3 regions of the Cedecea neteri genome follow, and region 1 is predicted to be linked to each of the others. Evidence: predicted binding sites of a transcription regulator. Region 1 holds the regulator's gene; each other region holds the start of a gene.
What was found. Region 1 encodes LexA, which represses DNA repair genes until DNA is damaged. Its sites were predicted from a motif close to TNCTGTATGTACATACAGNA; they were not measured.
Positions count from the first base shown of each region.

Region 1 (7,371 bases):
TCGGATAAATGACTTCTATCTGACGCAGCAGCTCTGCGCGCGCGATGTGGCGATGCTGAGTGATGATGGACGCCATCAGCGACGGCAACACCAGCATGTGCATGATGTTGTTGCGATAATAGGTCATCAACACGGCCTGCTCGCGCGGCAGAATGATGATGTCACCGATGGTGTCTTTCTCCACCTCGAACTTGTTCATCTGCAGTGCGTGGTCGATCAGCGCATTGGCGGAAACCGTTGGTGCGGTGGCATCCGGGGAATACGGCACGTTACGCAGCAGGTTGAGGTAGCAGTCGAGCTGTTCGGTGAGCTGTTCACGGGTCAGCGAGCGCTGGCGTGAAGCAAGCAGCGCGGTACAGCACAGGTTCATGGCGTTAGCGGCCCCTGCGTTGTTGATGCGCACCATCAGATCGGCGGCGATATCGTTCACCGTTGGCGTCAGCCAGGCCGGGCGAATTGCTTCTATCGGATCGATAGAGTCTTTCCATTCCGGCACATGCTGGTTCAGGTAGGTCATCAGCGGCAGCGGTTCACCGAAGTTAACGTAACCCTGGCCGAGGTTGCGCAGCTTACTCAGGCCGCGCACCATCTGCATGAAGCTCTCTTTTTCTTTGGTCGCACCGCGCAGCTCTTTCGCGTAAGTGCCCACTTCCATGACGTGCTCGTAACCGATGTAGATCGGCACCAGAGTGATCGGGCGGGTGCCGCCGCGCAGCATGGCCTGAATCGTCATCGACAGCGTGCCGGTCTTAGGATCCAGCAAGCGGCCGGTACGGGAACGGCCACCCTCTACAAAATACTCAACGGAATAGCCGCGGCTGAACAGCTCGCCCAGGTATTCGCGGAACACCGTGGAGTAAAGCTTGTTGCCCTTGAAGGTACGGCGAATAAAGAACGCGCCCAGGCGGCGGAAAATCGGGCCGGCTGGCCAGAAGTTCAGGTTGATCCCGGCGGCGATGTGCGGCGGAACCAGCCCCTGGTGATAAAGCACGTAGGAAAGCAGCAGATAATCCATGTGGCTGCGGTGGCAGGGCACATAGACGATTTCGTGGCCGTCATGGGCAAGCTGGCGCACACGCTCGGCGTTGTGCACGTTAATGCCCTGATAGAGGCGGTTCCAGGTTAATCCTAACACGCGGTCTGTCAGACGTACGGCTTCGTAGGAGAAGTTCGCGGCGATTTCTTCCATCAGAGCGACGGCGTTTTGCTGCGCTTTTTCGTGGGAGATTTTCTTGCTGCGGGCTTCATCTTCTACCGCGCGGGCAATGGCTTTTGATGCCAGCAGCTTGTTGAAGAGGTCCTGGCGAACCGGCAGGCGCGGGCCAACGGCAGCCAGGCGCTGGCGGGCAAAGTGAGTGCGCGCCACGCGAGCCAGTTTTTGGGCGATAATCTTGTCCGTACCGTGTTCGGTTGCCATGCGGCGAAGCGACACTGGCGGCGAGAAACGCACGAAGCTATCGCGACCCAGCCAGGAAACTGCAAAGAATTTCTGGACGCCGTTCAGCGTGCGTAAAGGCGGGTTGATTTCGCCTTTTTCGCGCCCTGGCGAGCGGCCGAACATCACGGAAACCGGCACCATCTGTACATCGAGATCGGGATTGCTGCGGTGCAGATCCAGATAATCGTGGAACAGTTTTACCGACTCTTCTTTTGGCGTGTAATAGGTAAAGACGCGCGGCCCGCCGTGGATAAACACGTAGCGCGGCAGCAGTACGCCGTCAATTTCCAGAGGTTCCAGCGGGTCGGGCAGGTCGTGATCCAGACATTGGGCACGCAGCGTCAGTAAGTCTGCCTTAGAATTGTAGGGCAGGACGTACATGATGGGGCGTGAAGGGTCCAGACCGAGTTCGGTTTGCGGATCCGCCGGGATAGACTTGCTCTTTACCAGAACGCTTAATGGTAAATTCAGTAATTTGTAGTAAATTCTTGGCCAGCCTGACATAAATGATGTAAAGCCTCAGGTTAATAATGCAAATGCGCCGCAAGGATATCAGAAACTCTGGGGAATTTCTGTGGCGCTGCGATTTAGACTCAATGAGCATTGACGCTCAATCTTTAAAAAGGTTTCCTTGAATGGCGAATAATACCACTGGCATCACCCGCATTATTAAGGCTGCAGGCTACTCGTGGAAAGGGCTCCGTGCGGCCTGGATCAACGAAGCCGCCTTTCGTCAGGAGGGCGTGGCTGCGGTCATCGCTATCATCATCGCCTGCTGGCTGGACGTGGACCCCATCACGCGTATTTTACTGATTGGCTCGGTTGTTTTGGTGATGATTGTCGAAATCCTCAACAGCGCCATTGAAGCGCTGGTTGACCGTGTCGGCACCGAGTACCACGAGCTTTCAGGGCGAGCCAAAGATATGGGTTCAGCCGCCGTATTGATAGCGATTATCCTTGCGGTTGCGACCTGGGCCACCTTGCTTTGGTCACATTTGCGATAGCCCTTCCAGAATAGTTTAAGTCGCTGGTTTTTTGCTTAATTTGTGGTTTCAAAATCGCCCGGGGCTGTATATACTCACAGCATAACTGTATAAACACCCAGGGGGCGGAATGAAAGCACTAACTACCAGGCAGCAAGAGGTGTTTGATCTCATTCGGGATCATATCAACCAGACCGGCATGCCACCTACGCGCGCCGAAATTGCACAACGTCTGGGGTTCCGTTCTCCAAACGCAGCGGAAGAGCATCTTAAAGCGCTGGCACGTAAAGGTGCCATCGAGATTGTTTCTGGTGCATCACGCGGTATTCGTCTGCTGGTTGAAGAAGAAAGTGGCCTGCCGCTGGTGGGCCGCGTTGCCGCCGGTGAGCCGCTGCTGGCGCAACAGCACATCGAAGGCCACTACCAGGTTGACCCTTCTCTGTTCAAGCCGAATGCCGACTTCCTGCTGCGCGTCAGCGGCATGTCGATGAAAGATATCGGCATCATGGACGGTGATTTATTAGCGGTACACAAAACTCAGGACGTGCGCAACGGCCAGGTCGTTGTCGCGCGTATCGACGATGAAGTGACCGTGAAACGCCTGAAAAAGCAGGGTAACACCGTGCACCTGCTGCCGGAAAACAGCGAGTTCCAGCCTATCGTGGTCGATCTTCGCGAGCAGAATTTTAGCATTGAAGGCCTGGCCGTCGGGGTGATCCGCAACGGCGAATGGCTGTAACACCTCTTCCGGTGGTGCGGTAAATCTGCCGTACCACCTGCCTTAAACACCTCTCAATTTTCCCCTGGATCATTCCCATGCGATTCTTTTCGTCAACGGATGGTGCGCTGTGGCGGCTTGCGCTGCCGATGATTTTTTCCAACATTACCGTGCCGCTGCTGGGCCTGGTCGATACGGCGGTCATTGGTCATCTTGATAGCCCGACTTATCTCGGCGGGGTGGCTATCGGCGCCACGGCGACCAGTTTCCTCTTTATGCTGCTGCTTTTTCTGCGCATGAGCACCACCGGGTTAACGGCGCAGGCTTTTGGTGCGAACGATCCGCAGCGGCTGGCGCGCGCGCTGGTTCAACCCCTGATGCTGGCGCTGATAGCCGGGCTGGCTATCGTGGTCCTGCGTTATCCACTGATCAACCTTGCGCTGCACGTTGTTGGCGGCAATGACGAGGTGCTGTATCAGGCAAGGCGGTTCCTGGAGATCCGCTGGCTGAGCGCCCCGGCATCGCTGGCTAACCTCGTGCTGTTAGGCTGGTTGCTTGGCGTGCAGTATGCGCGGGCGCCGGTCATTCTGCTGGTCGTCGGCAATTTGATTAATATCGTGCTCGACCTCTGGCTGGTGATGGGGCTGCACATGAACGTGCAGGGGGCGGCGTTGGCCACGGCGGTGTCCGAATATGCCACGTTTATTATCGGCCTGGTGATGGTGCGGAAGGTACTGAAGCTGCGGGGTATTAGCTGGGCTCGTCTTAAGACGGCCTGGCAGGGGGATTTACGCAAGCTGCTGGCGCTTAACCGCGACATTATGCTGCGTTCGCTGCTGCTGCAAATTTGCTTTGCTTCCATCACCATTTTTGGAGCGCGTCTCGGCAGCGAAATTGTCGCCGTTAACGCCGTGCTGATGACGCTGTTGACCTTTACCGCTTATGCGCTGGACGGCTTTGCTTACGCCGTGGAAGCCCATTCAGGGCAGGCCTACGGGGCGCGTAACCGTGGGCAGTTGCTCGAGGTTTGGGGGGCCGCGTGCAGGCAGGCGGGGCTGGTTGCGCTAGCGTTTGCCGCAATTTATGCCTTTGCCGGGGAGCAAATTGTCGCGCTGCTCACTTCCCTGCCGGAGCTTCGTGTTCTGGCAAATCATTACCTCGCCTGGCAGGTTATTTTGCCGGTCGTGGGCGTTTGGTGCTACCTGCTGGACGGTATGTTTATCGGCGCGACGCGGGGGGCCGAAATGCGAAACAGCATGGCGGTTGCGGCGTTGGGCTTTGGCGTGACGATGCTTACTCTGCCTTTGTGGGGCAACCACGCTCTGTGGCTGTCGCTGGCGGTGTTTTTAGCCTTGCGTGGCCTGTCGCTTGGCGTCATCTGGCGACGCCACTGGCGCAATAACACCTGGTTCGCTACTTCGGGCGGCCACTGATCCTGCTTCCAGGCCTTCGTTAACCCATCTTCTATCGTGCTGATTTCTCGTTTTTAAGGCGAGGAATCAGCATGTCATCGTTTTTAAGAATGGTTAAAGATTCTGAGTTTTAAATTTAACTCAGAATCCTTGTCTACAATTACCTTTACATCCAGCAGACAGTGGGTGTGTTCCAGAAAGTCAGCATCCTGCAGCCTGGATGCAAAATCTAAACCGAACGATGAGGAGATGACGATGAATAAGGACGAAATCGGCGGTAACTGGAAGCAGTTCAAAGGTACGATCAAAGAGAAATGGGGTAAGCTGACCGATGACGATATGACCGTCATCGAAGGGAAGCGTGACCAGCTGGTAGGTAAAATCCAGGAACGCTACGGCTACGCCAAAGACCAGGCAGAGAAAGAAGTGAAGGACTGGGAGTCCGGGAGCAAATACCGCTGGTAACCTGGCGGACCCTCAAATGTGCTACTCAGTAAGACCAATCCTGCCCGGGTACAAGGACGTACCACTCCCTCTTAACGCTTTTTCTTCGGCTGCACTGAATGATCGTGGTCGCAGGCGCCGTGGTGGCTACAGGCTTCAACTTCCGAACAATCAGCACACAGTCCGTGGGCTTCAATCACGTTATGGCGCAGGGCAAACCCCATTTTGGACGCCAGTTTCTGCATAATATCTTCTACACCCTGAGCGGCCTGCTCTTTCACTGCCCCACATCTGTCGCAGATAAACATGGCAGAAGAGTGGGTTGGATGATCGATAAAATTACACAGCACGTAACTGTTGTTGGATTCCACACGGTGCACAAAACCTTGCTCCAGCAGAAAATCCAGCGCGCGATAAACCGTTGGAGGCTTAGCCTGTGGCTCGCTAACGCGCAGGAGATCCAGCAGGTCGTAGGCGCTGATGGCCCCGGTTTGCTCGGCCATAAGGCGCAAAACCTCGAGACGCTGTGGCGTCAGGCGTACATTGCGTTGCAGGCAGAGCTTTTCAGCCTGAGCTAACACGTTTTGCGAAGTTGTGGTATCCATCAGCCTCTCCCGGTCATTGACGCAATACTTTACCATAATGCGGATAAAACGCCGAATCCTGGTACATACTGACCCTATCTACTCAGGAGGAAGTGATGCAAAAACCCGATTGTATTCGTCACTGGTGCGAGCTGGAAGGCGAGGATGACTCAACATATCCGGACAGCACGGAGCTGTTTTCTATTGGCGCGCCTCTTGCCCGTAATTTCGGTTTAACCCGCCTTGGTATTCACCATGAGCGTATTCCCCCAGGCCGCAGAACCTCTTATCCCCATGCGGAGAGCAGCGAAGAGGAGTTTGCTTATGTGCTCGAAGGGCACCCGGAAGTGTGGATCAATGGCCATCTTTGGGCGCTTGAACCGGGCGATAGCGTGGGATTTCCTGCCGGAACCGGCATTTGCCATACCTTTATTAATAATACCGAACAGGATGTGCGGCTATTAGTCGTAGGCGAAGCTAATAAAGCCGAAAATAAAATTTATTACCCGCTAAATCAGTCTTATGCCGTGCAGCGCAAGGATCGCTGGATAGATCATCCGCCTCAATTCTTTGGCCCGCACAACGGTCTTCCTTCACGAAAGCCGAAGGGTAAACTATAAATTAATTAGCATGGAAACAATAAGACGTTAACCCTAAGGATATATCTGGGATCCTGATGGTTCAAATATCCATCTTTTTATCGCGCTATTCACAGCAATAGTCTGCCTCTGTTCAGTCATAACTGTCAGGGGCGAATTACTTCATCTGACAATCAGACAGGCGTGCTGTGAATGAATAAAATAAAATCTTCGGTGGCGACACTCGCCGCAACCTTCTTTATTGCCCATCAGGCCGGGGCGGCAGGGACCTGGTCCGAAGCGCGAAATGATGCGATGGGGGGCACCGGCGTGGCTTCGGCTAATTATGGCAGTGGCGTGTTAATCAACCCGGCGCTATTAGCCCGGTCCAAACCAGACGACAATATTACCGTTATTTTACCGTCTATCGGGGCGCAAATAACGGATAAAGACAACCTCCAGGATCGCATCGACGATATCAGCGATAAAGTTGATAACTATAAACAAGCCATTGGGTCATTAACGCCGCGAGATATTCTTTTAAATCCTAACGGGACGTTAAATCAATTCCGTAGCGCCGCAGGGGATTTAGCCGGTGAGCTTGAAGATTTACGAGGCGAAACGGCGAACGCCAAAGCCGCCGCAGGGATTGCGGTCAGCATACCAAATGACACGCTTTCCGTGGCTTTCGTCACCAAAGCTTACGCCCGTGCAAAAGTCAGCTCCGATATAGACCAGAACGATATCAATTACCTACGCAGTATCCAGAATTCCAGCGCGGTGGCGGGAAGCGTGGCGATTGATGCGGCGTTGAACGGCTCCGACCAAATCACTCGTAACCTGAATTCGACCGCTTCCGGTCGCGCGGCCATTGTTTCTGATTATGGTATCGCTCTCGCCCACAAGTTCGATGTTGGCGGTGTCCCGGTTTCCGTTGGCGTCACGCCAAAGCTGCAGAAAACCTGGCTGTATAACTACACGACATCCATTTACGACTACCGCAGCGGCGACTGGAAGAACAGCCAGTACCGCAACGATGACACCGGATTCAACCTTGACGCTGGCGTGGCGGCCGATTTTGGCGAGAACTGGACCGTTGGCCTGAGCGGCCAAAACCTGGTGTCCCGCGATATCGACACGAAAGATATTCGCATCACTAATGGGCGCACCGGCGAAGTACGGAACTACAAAGATACTTATCAAATTAGCCCGCT
Region 1 is NZ_CP009459.1:1,397,632-1,405,002, forward strand. It holds gene plsB (glycerol-3-phosphate 1-O-acyltransferase PlsB) at 1-1,942, opposite strand, end outside; gene LH86_RS06555 (diacylglycerol kinase) at 2,074-2,442, shown strand; gene lexA (transcriptional repressor LexA) at 2,552-3,160, shown strand; gene dinF (MATE family efflux transporter DinF) at 3,238-4,572, shown strand; gene LH86_RS06570 (CsbD family protein) at 4,807-5,016, shown strand; gene zur (zinc uptake transcriptional repressor Zur) at 5,088-5,600, opposite strand; gene LH86_RS06580 (cupin domain-containing protein) at 5,696-6,199, shown strand; gene LH86_RS06585 (conjugal transfer protein TraF) at 6,371-7,371, shown strand, end outside.

Region 2 (7,371 bases), 620 kb from region 1:
GGCCGTTCTGGAACGGCACGTTCAGCGGGAAGTGACGCTTGCCGATTTCCACGCCTGGCGTATGGGTTGGGATCAGTGCGCAGGTAATGCCGAGGTCTTCTTCGCCGCCGAGCAGGCGGTTCGGGTCAGACAGTTTAAACGCCAGGCCCAGCACGGTAGCGATAGGGGCGAGCGTGATATAGCGTTTGTTCCAGGTCAGGCGCATACCGAGCACCTGTTCGCCCTGCCATTCCCCCATGCACACCACGCCGCTATCAGGGATAGCACCGGCATCGGAACCGGCTTCCGGGCTGGTCAGTGCGAAACAAGGAATTTCCAGACCGCGCGCCAGGCGTGGCAGGTAGTGATCTTTTTGCTCTTCGGTGCCGTAGTGCTGTAGCAGTTCGCCCGGACCTAAAGAGTTAGGCACGCCGACGGTAATCGCCAGGATCCCGGAAACGCCGGACAGTTTTTGCAGCACGCGAGCCTGAGCATAGGCGGAAAACTCGAGGCCGCCGTACTCTTTCTTGATGATCATCGCGAAGAAGCGATGCTCTTTCAGATAGGCCCACAGTTCAGGAGGCAGGTCGGCCAGTTCGTGGGTGATCTGGAAGTCGTTCGCCATGCGGCAGGCTTCTTCCACCGGGCCATCCAGGAACGCTTGTTCTTCTGCGGTCAGCTTTGGCTGCGGGTAGTTATGCAGTTTCTGCCAGTCCGGCTTGCCGCGGAACAGATCGCCTTCCCACCAGGTCGTCCCGGCGTCGATAGCTTCTTTTTCGGTACGGGACATTGGCGGCATGACTTTGCGGAAGCCACGGAAGATCGGGGCAGAGATCAGCGATTTACGCAGCGGTGTGACCAGCAGCGGCACCAGAATTAGCGCCAGCGGAACCAGCACCCAGAAAGACCAGATGCCAGCGAAGCCCAGCGCGGCGGTCCACGCGAGCAGAAGCACGCTGCTAAGCAGCAGATTTGCCTGGTGATAGAAGAGCACACCCAGCAGAACAACGGTAAGGACAATGCTTAAAATCAACATAAAGAAAGCTCCCTTGCTTGTAGGAGGTCTGACCACTTGTGATGTATTGGTTGTAGTGGATGTTGCTTTATTTAGCAATGTGTTTACAAAATAATTACAACCTTGCTCACATTGTTGCCGCACTTCCGGGGAAAACCCCGGCTTAACACGCGGGGTTACGCTTCTCGCTTTCGGCGCTATCCGGTACACTGCGGGATGTGAAATTCACTCAAACCTCAAGGACCTCCTCATGTACCAGGATCTTATTCGTAGTGAGCTAAATGAAGCGGCGGAAACGCTAACTAACTTCCTTAAGGATGAAGCCAACATTCATGCCATCCAGCGCGCAGCAGTGCTGCTGGCAGACAGTTTCAAAGCGGGCGGCAAAGTACTGTCCTGCGGGAACGGTGGCTCACACTGCGATGCTATGCACTTTGCGGAAGAGTTAACCGGTCGCTATCGTGAGAACCGCCCGGGCTATCCGGCGATCGCGATCTCTGACGTGAGCCACATTTCCTGCGTCAGCAACGATTTTGGCTACGACTATGTCTTCTCTCGCTACGTTGAAGCCGTTGGCCGTGAAGGCGACGTGCTGCTGGGGATCTCCACGTCCGGCAACTCCGGCAACGTCATCAAAGCGATTGAAGCTGCCCGCGCGAAAGGCATGAAAGTCATTACCCTGACCGGCAAAGACGGCGGCAAAATGGCCGGTACGGCTGATATCGAAATTCGTGTGCCGCACTTCGGCTATGCGGACCGCATTCAGGAAATTCACATTAAAGTGATCCACATCCTGATTCAGTTAATCGAAAAAGAAATGGTTAAAGCTTAGCCCGTAATGTCCTCTGCTCCTCCCGGGGCAGGGGACATTCGTTGTGGGAGAGAAGAGATGTGCGAACTGCTCGGGATGAGTGCCAACGTACCGACGGATATCTGTTTTAGTTTTACCGGACTGGTGCAGCGCGGAGGCGGAACAGGCCCCCATAAAGACGGCTGGGGTATTACCTTCTACGAAGGGAAAGGCTGTCGCACTTTTAAAGATCCGCAGCCGAGCTTTAACTCGCCCATCGCCCGCCTCGTCCAGGAATACCCGATTAAATCCTGCTCGGTGGTGGCGCACATTCGCCAGGCGAACCGCGGCAAAGTGGCGCTGGAAAATACCCATCCATTCACCCGTGAACTCTGGGGCCGCAACTGGACCTATGCCCATAACGGGCAGCTAAAGGGCCATCGCACGCTGGAGACGGGGACGTTCCGCCCGATTGGCGAAACGGACAGCGAGCAGGCGTTCTGCTGGCTGCTGCACAAACTCACGCAGCGTTACCCGCGCACGCCGGGCAATATGGAAGCGGTGTTCCGCTACATTACTGAACTGGGTGCAGAGCTTAGAGAGAAGGGCGTGTTTAACATGCTGCTGTCGGACGGGCGCTACGTGATGGCGTTTTGCTCGACGAACCTGTTCTGGATCACCCGCAGAGCGCCATTCGGCGTCGCTAAACTGCTGGATCAGGACGTGGAAATTGATTTTCAGGAAGAGACCACACCGAACGATGTGGTCACGGTCATCGCGACTCAGCCGCTGACCGCCAACGAAACCTGGCACAAAATTGAGCCAGGCAAGTCGGCGTTATTTTGCCTCGGTGAGCTTATAGTTTGAAGCCAGCTGCGGCTGAACTGGCGTCATCACGGCAGGTTTGCTGATGACGTAGTTCCCGCTGACCACGGCCACGCCCGGTGGCTGATGGTTGGCCGCGAAGTAGTCATAGCCTGGTTTCAGCTCTTTCCAGAAGTTGATGTAGGTGGAGTACTTGTGGCGTTCCATATTGGCGTCGGTCATGCGGAACGGGAAGATACTGACCTGCACGCGCGGCTGGCCAAACACCAAAGCCCCGGTCACAAACTGGAAGATTTCGTCGATGCCGGAGTCGGTCATGGCATAGCAGCCAATCGACACGCAGGCGCCGTGAATCATCAGGTATTTACCTTCATAGCCGTGAGCGCGGTCAAATTCATTCGGGAAGCCGATATTAATGGCTTTATAGAAGCGGCTGTCCGGTTTTAACTGACTGCGATCAACGCTGTAAAAACCTTCCGGGCTTTTAAAATCGCCCTGACGCTGTTTTGGTCCCAGGCCGCCGGAATAGTTACAGATGCGGTAGCTGTTGAGAAGCTGATACTGCTCGCCCATCTTCACCCACAGTTCCAGGGTGCGTTCTTCTTTAAAGATTTGAATATAAACCGGGGAGCCCATTAGCTGCTGTCTGCTATCTTTGCCGACAGGGGCGGCGACACCGCTGCTATTCAGCAGGCTGGCGAAAGAGAAAAACGGCATAGAGAGCATCGCAATAATCAGTGCGATCTTACGCATACTGCTTGATTCCTTGATAAAGCTGAAACTAACAGCCAGGACGGCTAAAGGGACCCGAAATCAGAAAATTCTGTACAGGATTGCGCTCACATTAGCATCGTGGCTAATTTTCGCAAGCGCCAGACGCGGGCGTTTACACATTTTATTGGAATCAATTGGAGTTTTTGCGGTGTGTCACTTTATGCCCATGGTGACGCCGCTCGCCAGGTTGTTCATCGTCTACCTGAGACGATTTCCTCATTTTGAAAAATAGCTGTATACTTATCCAGTGTTGTTTTTCTGGTTGAGTGGATATGCGCAAAATTATTCATGTCGATATGGACTGCTTTTTTGCCGCCGTTGAGATGCGTGATAATCCGGCCCTGCGCGATATTCCGCTCGCTATTGGCGGCAGCGCCCAGCGGCGCGGCGTGATCAGCACGGCGAACTACCCAGCCAGAAAATACGGCGTGCGCAGCGCGATGTCGACCGCGATGGCGCTAAAACTCTGCCCGCATCTCACTCTGCTGCCGGGGCGGTTTGAGGCCTATAAAGAAGCCTCTAACCATATCCGCGAAATCTTCTCCCGCTATACCTCGCGCATCGAACCTTTGTCGCTGGATGAAGCCTATCTGGACGTCACCGACAGCGAGCACTGCCAGGGATCGGCCACGTTGATAGCCCGCGAAATTCGCCAGGCGATTGCCGACGAAATAAACCTGACTGCCTCAGCCGGTATTGCGCCGATAAAGTTTCTGGCAAAGATAGCTTCTGACCTCAATAAACCCAACGGCCAGTATGTGATTACGCCCGAACAGGTACCGGACTTTTTAGCGACGCTCACGCTCGGGAAAATTCCCGGCGTGGGCAAAGTCACCGCGGCAAAACTGGAAACTCTCGGTCTGAGAACCTGCGCCGACGTGCAAAATGCTGACCTGGCGATGTTGTTAAAACGCTTTGGGAAATTTGGCCGGGTGCTGTGGGAGCGCAGCCAGGGTATTGATGAACGCGAGATCAGTAACGATCGCCAGAGAAAGTCGGTGGGGGTAGAGCGGACGCTGGCGGAAGACATTCATGAATGGCCAGAATGCGAAGAGATTATTGAACGTCTGTACCCGGAGCTTGAGAGGCGCCTGGCCAAAGAGCGGGCCGACCTGCGCATTGCCCGGCAAGGCATCAAGCTGAAGTTTAATGACTTTCAGCTGACGACCCAGGAGCACGTCTGGCCGAAGCTGAACAAAGAAGACCTGATCGCTACGGCCCGTAAAACATGGGAAGAGCGGCGGGGAGGGCGCGGCGTCCGGCTGGTGGGGCTGCATGTGACCCTGCTCGACCCACAGCTGGAGAGGCAGTTGCTGCTGGGGTTGTGAACAAGATCCTCATCCCGGCCTTCTCCGTGGAAGGGAGAAGGGGAAAAACAGCGTTATCGCTGAAAGTGAGGCTGACAAAGAAAGTACCCTCTCTATTTGAGAGAAAGCGTCAGTGAGCAAGAGGCAAGTAAGGCAAACAAAGAAAATCCCCTCTCCCTTATAGGGAGAGGGTTAGGGCGAGGGTAAAACTTACTTCGCCGGAATCGCCTTCAGCAACTCCGTCAGCAGCGTCCAGTACTGGCCAACGCTCTCAATATGCACCTGCTCGTCCGGGGAATGTGGGCCGGTAATGGTTGGCCCGATGGACACCATGTCCATCTCCGGGTACGGCTTTTTGAACAGGCCGCATTCCAGACCCGCGTGGATAACCATGATGTTCGGCGTCTGGTTGAACAGCTTCTGGTAAGTCTCGCGCACCAGAGCCATCACCGGAGACTTAGCGTCCGGCTGCCAGCCAGGATAGCTGCCTTTCGCCACGGTTTTAGCCCCGGCCAGTTCACCCAGGGACTCCAGCACGCTAACCACGTAGTCTTTACCGGAATCGATCAGGGAACGAATCAGGCAGATAATTTCTGCGCTGTCGTCACTCATGGTCACGACGCCTGCGTTCAGGGAAGTCTCAACCACGCCTTTCACTTCATCAGAGTTACGAATCACGCCGTTTGGCGTCGCGTTCAGCAGATGCAGGAAGGTATTGCGAGCTTTCGTGGTCAGCGCCTGTTTGTCAGACGTTGTGGCTTCCACCAGCACGGTAATGTTCTTCTCGACCGCGGACAGTTCGTTTTTCAGAACGGCCAGGTAGTCGTTAGCCGCAGACTTCAGCTCGGCCGCTTTCGCCGCAGGCACGGCCAGCGTGGCAAAGGCTTCGCGCGGAATGGCGTTACGCAGGGTACCACCGTTCAGATCGAGCAGACGTGCGTCCAGTTCCGCTGCGTGAGCCAGCAGGAAGCGAGCCAGCAGCTTGTTGGCGTTGCCCAGGCCCAAGTGAATATCTGCGCCAGAGTGGCCGCCTTTCAGCCCTTTGATGGTCAGCTTGAAGGTGTCAAACCCGGCTGGAACCGCTTCACGCTGCAGCGGCAGCGTAGTGATGAAGTCGATCCCGCCCGCGCAGCCCATGTAGATCTCACCTTCCGTTTCGGAGTCGGTGTTGATCAGGATATCGGCCTGCATCCAGCCTGCCTGCAGGCCAAATGCGCCGTCCATCCCGGCTTCTTCGGTCATGGTCAGCAGCACTTCCAGCGGGCCGTGCGCCACACTATCGTCTGCCAGCACCGCCAGCGCGGACGCCATACCGATGCCGTTGTCTGCGCCCAGAGTGGTGCCGCGTGCTTTTACCCACTCACCGTCGATGTACGGCTGGATAGGATCTTTAGTGAAGTCGTGAACGGTGTCGTTGTTTTTCTGTGGCACCATGTCGAGGTGCGCCTGAAGCGCCACAGGTTTGCGGTTTTCCATGCCCGGCGTAGCAGGCTTGCGAATCAGGATATTCCCCACCTGGTCACGTTCGACGTGCAGGCCTTTTTCTTTTGCCCAGGACAGGATGTGTTCCGCCAGCGCTTCTTCATGATAGGACGGATGCGGAATAGAACAGATTTTGGCAAAAATATCCCACAGCGGCTGTGGCGATAATTGAGACAATTCAGACACGTTGAGTCTCCCTGGAGTCGTTTTTTTGGCTGACCGGTTACGTTTTTAGCCGGGTTCAGATACACCACAAGCACGGCTTGCGCGATGTTCTGAGAATACCACTTTCTTTTGTTGCGTGAAGGCTGAATACGAGCAAAATCGGCTGCCAATGGCCTGCGGCACTGGTTTTTAGTGCGTCAGATCTCTATAATCTCGCGCAACCAAAACTCCTTCGAATACTTTTTAAGCCGTTATTTACAGGCCGGGACACTTCACATGAGCGAAAAATACGTCGTCACCTGGGACATGTTGCAGATTCACGCCCGCAAACTGGCTCAGCGTCTGCTGCCAGCCGAACAGTGGAAAGGCATTATTGCCGTTAGCCGTGGTGGCCTGGTGCCGGGCGCGCTGCTGGCTCGTGAACTGGGTATTCGCCATGTTGATACCGTTTGCATTTCCAGCTACGACCACGACAACCAGCGTGAACTGACCGTGCTGAAGCGTGCAGAAGGCGACGGCGAAGGCTTCATCGTGATCGATGACCTGGTCGACACCGGCGGCACCGCGGTGGCCATTCGCGAAATGTATCCGAAAGCTCACTTCGTCACTATCTTCGCCAAACCAGCCGGTCAGCCGCTGGTGGACGATTACGTGATTGATATCCCGCAGGACACCTGGATTGAGCAGCCGTGGGATATGGGCGTGGTGTTTGTGCCGCCGTTGGCTGGCCGTTAATCCCCCCAAATTTGCATTGATTTACGCCCGGCATAGCCGGGCGTAATCGTTTTGACAAAGAGGAAAAAAACGTGGTTTTTCCCTCTTTGTGGTTATCAGGCGAAAATCAAAAAATTGATTTTCCTTGTTTACTGTTTTGTATCCTCTGATGCAGCTTCACTTATTTTGAGCTTTGTCATTTATTTGGCGCCCGGCTTAGCCGGGCGTTTGTGTTATTTGGACCGTATCAGGCTACAATAGCGACGTTTCTCGTATTCATGGAGGCAGTGAAACGATGTCGCAGGCCAACCTCAGCGAAA
Region 2 is NZ_CP009459.1:2,020,947-2,028,317, forward strand. It holds gene fadE (acyl-CoA dehydrogenase FadE) at 1-1,015, opposite strand, end outside; gene lpcA (D-sedoheptulose 7-phosphate isomerase) at 1,245-1,826, shown strand; gene LH86_RS09550 (class II glutamine amidotransferase) at 1,884-2,651, shown strand; gene dpaA (peptidoglycan meso-diaminopimelic acid protein amidase) at 2,622-3,362, opposite strand; gene dinB (DNA polymerase IV) at 3,656-4,711, shown strand; gene pepD (beta-Ala-His dipeptidase) at 4,901-6,358, opposite strand; gene gpt (xanthine phosphoribosyltransferase) at 6,614-7,072, shown strand; gene frsA (esterase FrsA) at 7,347-7,371, shown strand, end outside.
Region 2: dinB (DNA polymerase IV) is a predicted target of LexA. The motif match lies at 3,614-3,633, and genes of this name have one in related genera.

Region 3 (7,371 bases), 2.3 Mb from region 1:
GGGGCAACGCTTTCGCAATATCGCGCTGGCCGTTTGCGCCCAGAGCGATGATGAAGCCTGGCCGCAAAGTGCGGCTAACATCGGGGCAGATCTTTACGCTACCGGCGCCGCGATGACAGAACTGAGCTACCAGCAAGACGAAATGTATATGCAGCGCTGGGCGCATAAATATGGGCTCACCATTCTGCAGGCCAATTACGCCTGGTCCGGGGCAGAACTTCGCTCTGCAGGCCGCAGCGCATGTTGGGATAATTTAGGCCAGCTCGTCGTCAGAGCCGACCAGGGCGAATTGCTGGCGATTGGCCGCCGGGATGAGAGAGGTTGGCACGGCGAGGTCATTCCTTTACGCTAGTCGCCTGAAGCCTGTTAACGGAGACTGCGATGCTGCGCATTATTGATACGGAAACCTGTGGATTACAGGGAGGCGTAGTGGAAGTGGCGTCGGTCGACATCATCGACGGCAAGATTGTAAACCCGATGAGCGATCTTGTCCGTCCTGACCGGCCAATAAGCCACCAGGCGATGGCTATCCATAAAATTACCGAAGAGATGGTGGCCGATAAACCCTGGATTGAAGACGTCATCCCCCGCTATATCGGAAGCCCCTATTACGTGGCGCACAATGCCAGTTTCGACAGCCGCATGCTGCCGGAAATGCAGGGCGACTGGATTTGCACGGTGAAGCTGGCGCGGCGCCTGTGGCCGGGCATCAAATACAGCAACATGGGCTTGTATAAATCGCTAAAACTGCATGTGGATACGCCTGCCGGGCTGCATCATCACCGCGCCTTGTTTGACTGCTATATCACCGCCGCCCTGCTGCTGAGAATTATGGATGTGTCCGGCTGGACCGCAGAAGATATGGTCACAATTACCGGGCGTCCGGCGCTGGTGACCACCATGATGTTTGGCAAATACCGGGGCAAACGCATTGCCGAAATAGCCGAAGACGATCCGGGTTATCTTCGCTGGATGCTCAACAACATCAAGGAGCTAACGCCGGATCTCCGCATGACAATAAAACATTACCTGGCCGCCAGCGCGGCCGATTAATGCACGCGCCCTGGCAGCGTCCCCTGCGTCAGGGCAATCAGGAAAGCAAACTCCAGCGCTACGCCTTCGTAAGATTTGAAGCGCCCCGACTTGCCGCCATGCCCGGAATCCATGTCGGTACAAAGCAGCAGCAAGGTCTCATCCCGCTTATAGTCGCGTAATTTGGCAACCCACTTAGCCGGCTCCCAATATTGTACCTGCGAATCATGCAGCCCGGTGGTCACTAACAAATGGGGATAAGCCTGCTCGCGAACCTGATCGTAGGGGCTGTATTGCTTCATATAGCGGTAATACTCTTCGTCCTGGGGGTTGCCCCACTCTTCAAACTCTCCGGTGGTGAGCGGAATTGACTCATCCAGCATCGTGGTTACAACGTCAACAAACGGCACCTGAGCCACCACGCCATGGAATAATTCAGGGCGCAGATTGATAGCCGTTCCCATCAGCATCCCGCCCGCGCTGCCACCCATCCCATAAAGCAGTTTAGGATCGCCATATCCCTGCCTGAGCAGCTCGTCGCATACGTCCAGATAGTCGTTAAAGGTATTCATCTTTTTCAGGTATTTACCGTCTTCATACCATTGCTGGCCCAGCTCACCACCGCCGCGTACATGGGCAATGGCGAAGACAAACCCTCTGTCCAGCAGACTTAAACGGCTGCTGCTAAAGTCAGCATCCATACTGCTGCCGTAAGATCCATAGCCATAGACCAGCAGCGGATTTTTACCCCGGCGAAAGTGTTTCCGGTGATAAACCAGTGAGACCGGCACCTGAACGCCATCCCGCGCCGTCACCCACAGATGCTCGCTGCGGTAATTGTTAGCATCAAAACCGGCAACCTGGGTTTGCTTGATAACCCGCCGTTCACCGCTGTCCATATCCAGCTCGAAAAGCGTATCCGGCGTCGTCATTGAAGAGTAACCGTAGCGCAGGTGGGAGGTCTCCGGCTCAGGATTATAGCCAAGCCAGGTGACATAGGCCGGATCGTCAAAAGCGATGCCCGTAGACTCACGCGTATGGCGATTAATCTGGCGCAGGCTGGTCAATCCCTGCTGGCGCTCGGCAACCACCAGCCAGTCGCGGAACAGCGTAAAGTCTTCAAGCATGACCTGTTCCCGTGCGGCAATCAGCGTTTCCCATTGTTTTTCGTCCCGCACGGCGCTGCGGTAGAGTCCGAAGTTTTTACCGTCTTTGTTGGAACGAATGTAGAACCCATGCTGGTAGTGATCGACCGTGTACTCATGATCTTTCCGGCGCGGGGCAAAGACTTGCGGCTCGGCGTCCGCCAGTTCGGCATCCAGTAACAAAGCCTCACTCGTCGTCGCGCTGGCAAGATGAATGACAACAAAATGCTGGGAGGTTGTTTTATGCACGCTGACGTAAAAAGCGTCATCTTTTTCTTCATACACCAGTTGGTCATCGGCCACCGGGTGGCCCAGCGTGTGCCGCCAGACCTGATAAGGCAGTAAGGTTTTCGGATGCTTGCGCACGTAGTAAAGCGTGACGGAATCATTTGCCCAAACAAAACTGGTCGAGACGTTATTCAGCAACTCCGGATACCAGTTCCCGGTTTTCAAATTACGCAGGCGAATACCGAACTGACGGCGGGAGAGATAGTCCTCCGCCAGGGCCATCACGGCATTGTCCGGCGTAATGGCAAACCCGCCCATGGTGTAGAACTCGCTATGGGCTGCACGCTGGTTGGCATCCAGCAAAACGTCCCACTCGCCCCACTCTTCTCTGACCGCGGATTGCCGCTGATAAATCGCGTACTCATTCCCTTTGTCATAAACCTGACGGTAGCGATAGCCGTTCTTCACATAAGGGGCGGAAACATCGCGAGGTGGAACGCGAGCGATCATCTCTTTGAGCAGCTGATCCTGCAGCGCGCGCTGGCTCTCCATGATCGTTTTACCGTAATCGTTTTCCTGCTCCAGGTATTTCAGCACTTCGGGATCGGTGCGGTCATCATCCCGCAGCCAGTAATAGTTATCCGTGCGGGTATCGCCATGCAACGTCATAGCGTGAGGAACTTTTTTGGCTTTTGGCGGCATCACTTTCATCATTTTCCGTTTAACACCCCGTAAGGGTGGCAAATTCAGCCGGGCTTGCAAGCGGAACATGAAAGATAAAAGAAAATGCCGGGACAGACCCGGCACAAAGTAATGGCAGGAGGATTAAACCGGGAGCGGCTGTTTTTGCTGCTGAATGTCTTGCTCAATGCCGGAGCGGACATCCGGCGGGATGTTTAGTGCATCACCCAGGGCGTTTAAATAGCTACGTTCCATAAAGTGATCGATATCGATAGCCGTGCAGCTTAGGTAATAAAGCTCGAGCGCTTCTTCCTCGTTTCTCACGCCTTGCGCGAGCTGGTGAGGATCTAAAGGCCTGTCGATAGCTCGTTCGACAAGCGCTTTGCCTTCGCCGTCGATGCCGACTTCACGCAGCTGTTGCTCAATAAACTGACGCTCTTTTGCATCAATATGGCCGTCGCTTTTCGCCGCAAAAACCAGCGCAGTGATTAATCTTTCGGTACGAACATCAACCGACGAGTGCGGCTCGCTCCCGCCTGCGGAAGCGGGCTGGTTCTGACGAACCCGCTCCTTGTATTTGTTCCATAACACGCTCCCCGCCACGGCACCGCCGCCGACCAGAAGCGCACTGGTGCCGTATTTTGTTAACAGTTTGCGGGAAGATTTGCTCGCCAGCAGTAACCCGGCTAATCCACCCAGCGCCCCCGGCACCAGAAGTTTACCGATCCCTTCAGGACCATGACCGGCTGCAGGCTGTGAAGATTGAGGGGAATTAGATTGCCCCAGGAGCGACTGAAGCTGCTGTAACCAGTTATTCATGACGGAGATCCTCTGTTGACTTAACTCGTCGAGAGTAGGCCACAGGACGTCAAGAAACGTCGGACAGCGCTAAAGATGGGAAAAGAATCGCGCCGGCTGCCCGGCGCTTACCGCAGAACCGTATTACGCGGCTTTGGTGCGCTTGCGTCCAGGGTGCTCGCTGACGTTGTCTTCTGCCGCTGGCGATTGTTCAAGCGCTGAGGACTCCGCGTCTGGCTCAGACTGGCTTACTTCAGGCTCTGGCAGCTTGCCGTTTTTCAGCACGCCCGCCAGCAGATCCTTGTTTTCCGCCATCCACATCGCCAGGGTGTCGCTCTGCCCTTCATCCAGCGCAATCGGGCTTTGCTGCAGCCAGTCGCCGAGGACTTCAGCCAGATCCAGCATTTTGTCGTAAGCGTCAGCATCCTTTTTACTGGCAAAGGCCATTTTTTCTTGTCCCTCTCTCACTACAACATATTTAATCTCGACCGCCATTTTGCAGCTCCGTTTTACCTGTTTATTTATCCAGTATATCGCCATTCATTTTATCACACAAGCCGGAAAGCCGCTGCCAACGCAAACGTTTTCGTTTATACTGCAGCGGTCTTTTTCTTTGTTAAGGCTAAATCACATGTCAACGTTGGGAACCGCTCTGCGCCCGGCAGCTACGCGAGTTATGCTGCTGGGTTCCGGTGAATTGGGTAAAGAAGTGGCCATTGAATGCCAGCGCCTCGGGGTAGAAGTTATCGCCGTCGATCGCTACGCAAATGCGCCGGCAATGCACGTCGCACACCGCAGCCACGTCATCAACATGCTGGATGCCACGGCGCTAAAAGCGCTTGTCGCCGCCGAAATGCCCGATTTTATCGTTCCTGAAATTGAAGCCATTGCCACCGATGCCCTGCTGGAGCTTGAAGCCCAGGGTCAGCGAGTGGTGCCGTGCGCCCGCGCCACCAAACTCACCATGAACCGCGAAGGGATCCGCCGCCTGGCCGCAGAAGAACTCGAACTGCCCACTTCCAGCTACCGCTTCGCCGACAGTGAAGCCGCTTTCCACCAGGCCGTGCAGGAAATTGGTTTGCCGTGCATTGTTAAACCGGTGATGAGTTCCTCCGGCAAAGGCCAGAGCTTCATCCGCACGGCCGACCAGTTGGCAAAAGCCTGGGAATACGCCCAGTTGGGCGGGCGGGCCGGGAAAGGCCGCGTCATCGTCGAAGGCGTAGTCAATTTTGATTTTGAAATCACCCTGCTAACCATCAGCGCCGTTGACGGCGTGCATTTCTGCGCGCCTATCGGCCACCGTCAGGAGGATGGCGACTACCGTGAATCCTGGCAGCCACAGCAGATGAGCGACATCGCGCTGGCAAAATCGAAAGAGATTGCTGAAAAAGTGGTTACCGCTCTGGGCGGCCACGGCCTGTTCGGCGTTGAGCTGTTTGTCTGCGGCGATGAGGTGATTTTCAGTGAAGTCTCCCCTCGCCCGCACGACACCGGCATGGTGACGTTGATTTCTCAGGATCTGTCTGAGTTTGCACTGCACGTTCGCGCCTTCCTCGGCCTGCCTGTCGGCGAAATTCGTCAGTATGGCCCTGCCGCATCGGCGGTGATCCTGCCAGAGCTGCATAGCGACAACGTTAAGTTCAGCAATGTAGGCGCGGCGCTGGGCGGTGGTTTACAGGTTCGCCTGTTTGGTAAGCCGGAGATTGCGGGTAAACGCCGTATGGGCGTGGCGCTGGCAACCGGTAACAGCGTCGATGAGGCAGTAACAAGGGCCGTGACGTCAGCCGCTCAGGTGAAAGTTGAAGGATAAAAAATCGCCCTCAAGTGAGAGCGATTGAATCATTGGGCCCGCGTACTGCGGGCTTTTTTATGGCTTACTGCTTAGCGCCTTCCACCGCTTCGCGGGCAAGCTTAGTGATACGGTCGTAGTCGCCCGCTTCCAGCGCATCGGCCGGAACCAGCCAGGAACCACCGATGCACAGCACGCTTTTCAGCGCCAGGTAATCGCGGTAGTTAGCCGGGGAGATCCCCCCGGTTGGGCAGAAACGCACCTGAGAGAATGGCCCTGCAATGGCCTGCAGCGCTTTAGTGCCGCCGTTGGCTTCAGCCGGGAAGAATTTGAACTCTTTCAGGCCGTAGTCCATCCCCAGCATCAGTTCTGAAACGGTGCTGATGCCTGGGATCAACGGAATAGTGCCTTCGGTCGCGGCTTTCAGCAGCGGCTCGGTCAGGCCCGGGCTGATGGCGAACTGCGCGCCCGCTTCAGTCACTTCCGCAAGCTGCTGTGGGTTCAGCACGGTACCCGCGCCGATGATAGCTTCAGGCACTTCTTTCGCAATCGCACGAATGGCATCGATAGCACAAGCTGTACGCAGCGTGACTTCCAGCACGCGGACGCCACCGGCCACCAGCGCTTTCGCCATCGGCACCGCATGCTCCAGCTTGTTAACAACAATAACCGGCACAACCGGACCGGTTTTCAGGATCTGTTCTGCTGTAGTTTTCCAATTTTTCATCTGAGCGCCTCTTAGCCACTTTTAATCTGTTCCGGGCAGTGCTGCCGCGGGTTTAAAATTTAATGCAGGTTGCGCCTTGTTCAGCGCCAGAAAGCTGTTCGCGCAATGCGCCGAATAACTCCCGACCGGTCCCTACGCGCTCAGCGCTGAGATCCGGGTGATAAGCAGTGCGCGCCGCAAGTACGGCTTCATCGACCAGCAACGTTAGCTCGCCCGTTTGGCCATTGACGCGAATAATGTCGCCATCCTGCACCTTCGCCAGCAGCCCGCCGTCATACGCTTCCGGGGTAACATGGATTGCGGAAGGCACCTTCCCTGAGGCACCGGACAGTCTTCCATCTGTCACCAGAGCAATTTTGAAACAGCGGTCCAATAATACTCCAAGCGGCGGCATAAGTTTATGCAATTCTGGCATGCCGTTCGCTTTTGGCCCCTGATGGCGGACGACAACAACGCAATCGCGGTCCAGTTGGCCGGCTTCAAAGGCGGGTAATACGTCATGCTGGCTTTCAAAAATAACCGCCGGCGCTTCAATCACCTGGTTATCTACCGGCACCGCAGAGGTTTTCATCACCGCCCGGCCCAGATTCCCGCTCAGCACTTTGGTTCCACCGTGGCGGGAGAACGGTTTTTCCATCGTGGCAATAACGTCGCTATCCAACGGCTGGCTCGCGCCTTCACGCCAGGCAAGCTGACCATTATCGAGCCACGGCTCCATGGTGTAGTGATGCAGGCCAAAACCGGCCACGGTGTTAACGTCTTCGTGCAGCAGGCCACCTTTCAGCAGCTCACGCATCAGCACCGGCACACCGCCCGCCGCCTGGAAGTGGTTAATGTCGGCGGGGCCATTCGGGTAGAGGCGCGCCAGCAGCGGCACAATTTCAGAGATCTCGGAGAAGTCGTCCCAGTTAATAATGATCCCGGCAGCGCGAGCCATCGCAACAAGGTGCATTGTGTGGTTAGTCGAGCCG
Region 3 is NZ_CP009459.1:3,796,439-3,803,809, forward strand. It holds gene LH86_RS17705 (carbon-nitrogen hydrolase family protein) at 1-352, shown strand, start outside; gene exoX (exodeoxyribonuclease X) at 382-1,053, shown strand; gene ptrB (oligopeptidase B) at 1,050-3,107, opposite strand; gene LH86_RS17720 (tellurite resistance TerB family protein) at 3,231-3,905, opposite strand; gene LH86_RS17725 (YebG family protein) at 4,029-4,379, opposite strand; gene purT (formate-dependent phosphoribosylglycinamide formyltransferase) at 4,516-5,694, shown strand; gene kdgA (bifunctional 4-hydroxy-2-oxoglutarate aldolase/2-dehydro-3-deoxy-phosphogluconate aldolase) at 5,759-6,400, opposite strand; gene edd (phosphogluconate dehydratase) at 6,453-7,371, opposite strand, start outside.
Region 3: LH86_RS17725 (YebG family protein) is a predicted target of LexA. The motif match lies at 4,396-4,415, and genes of this name have one in related genera.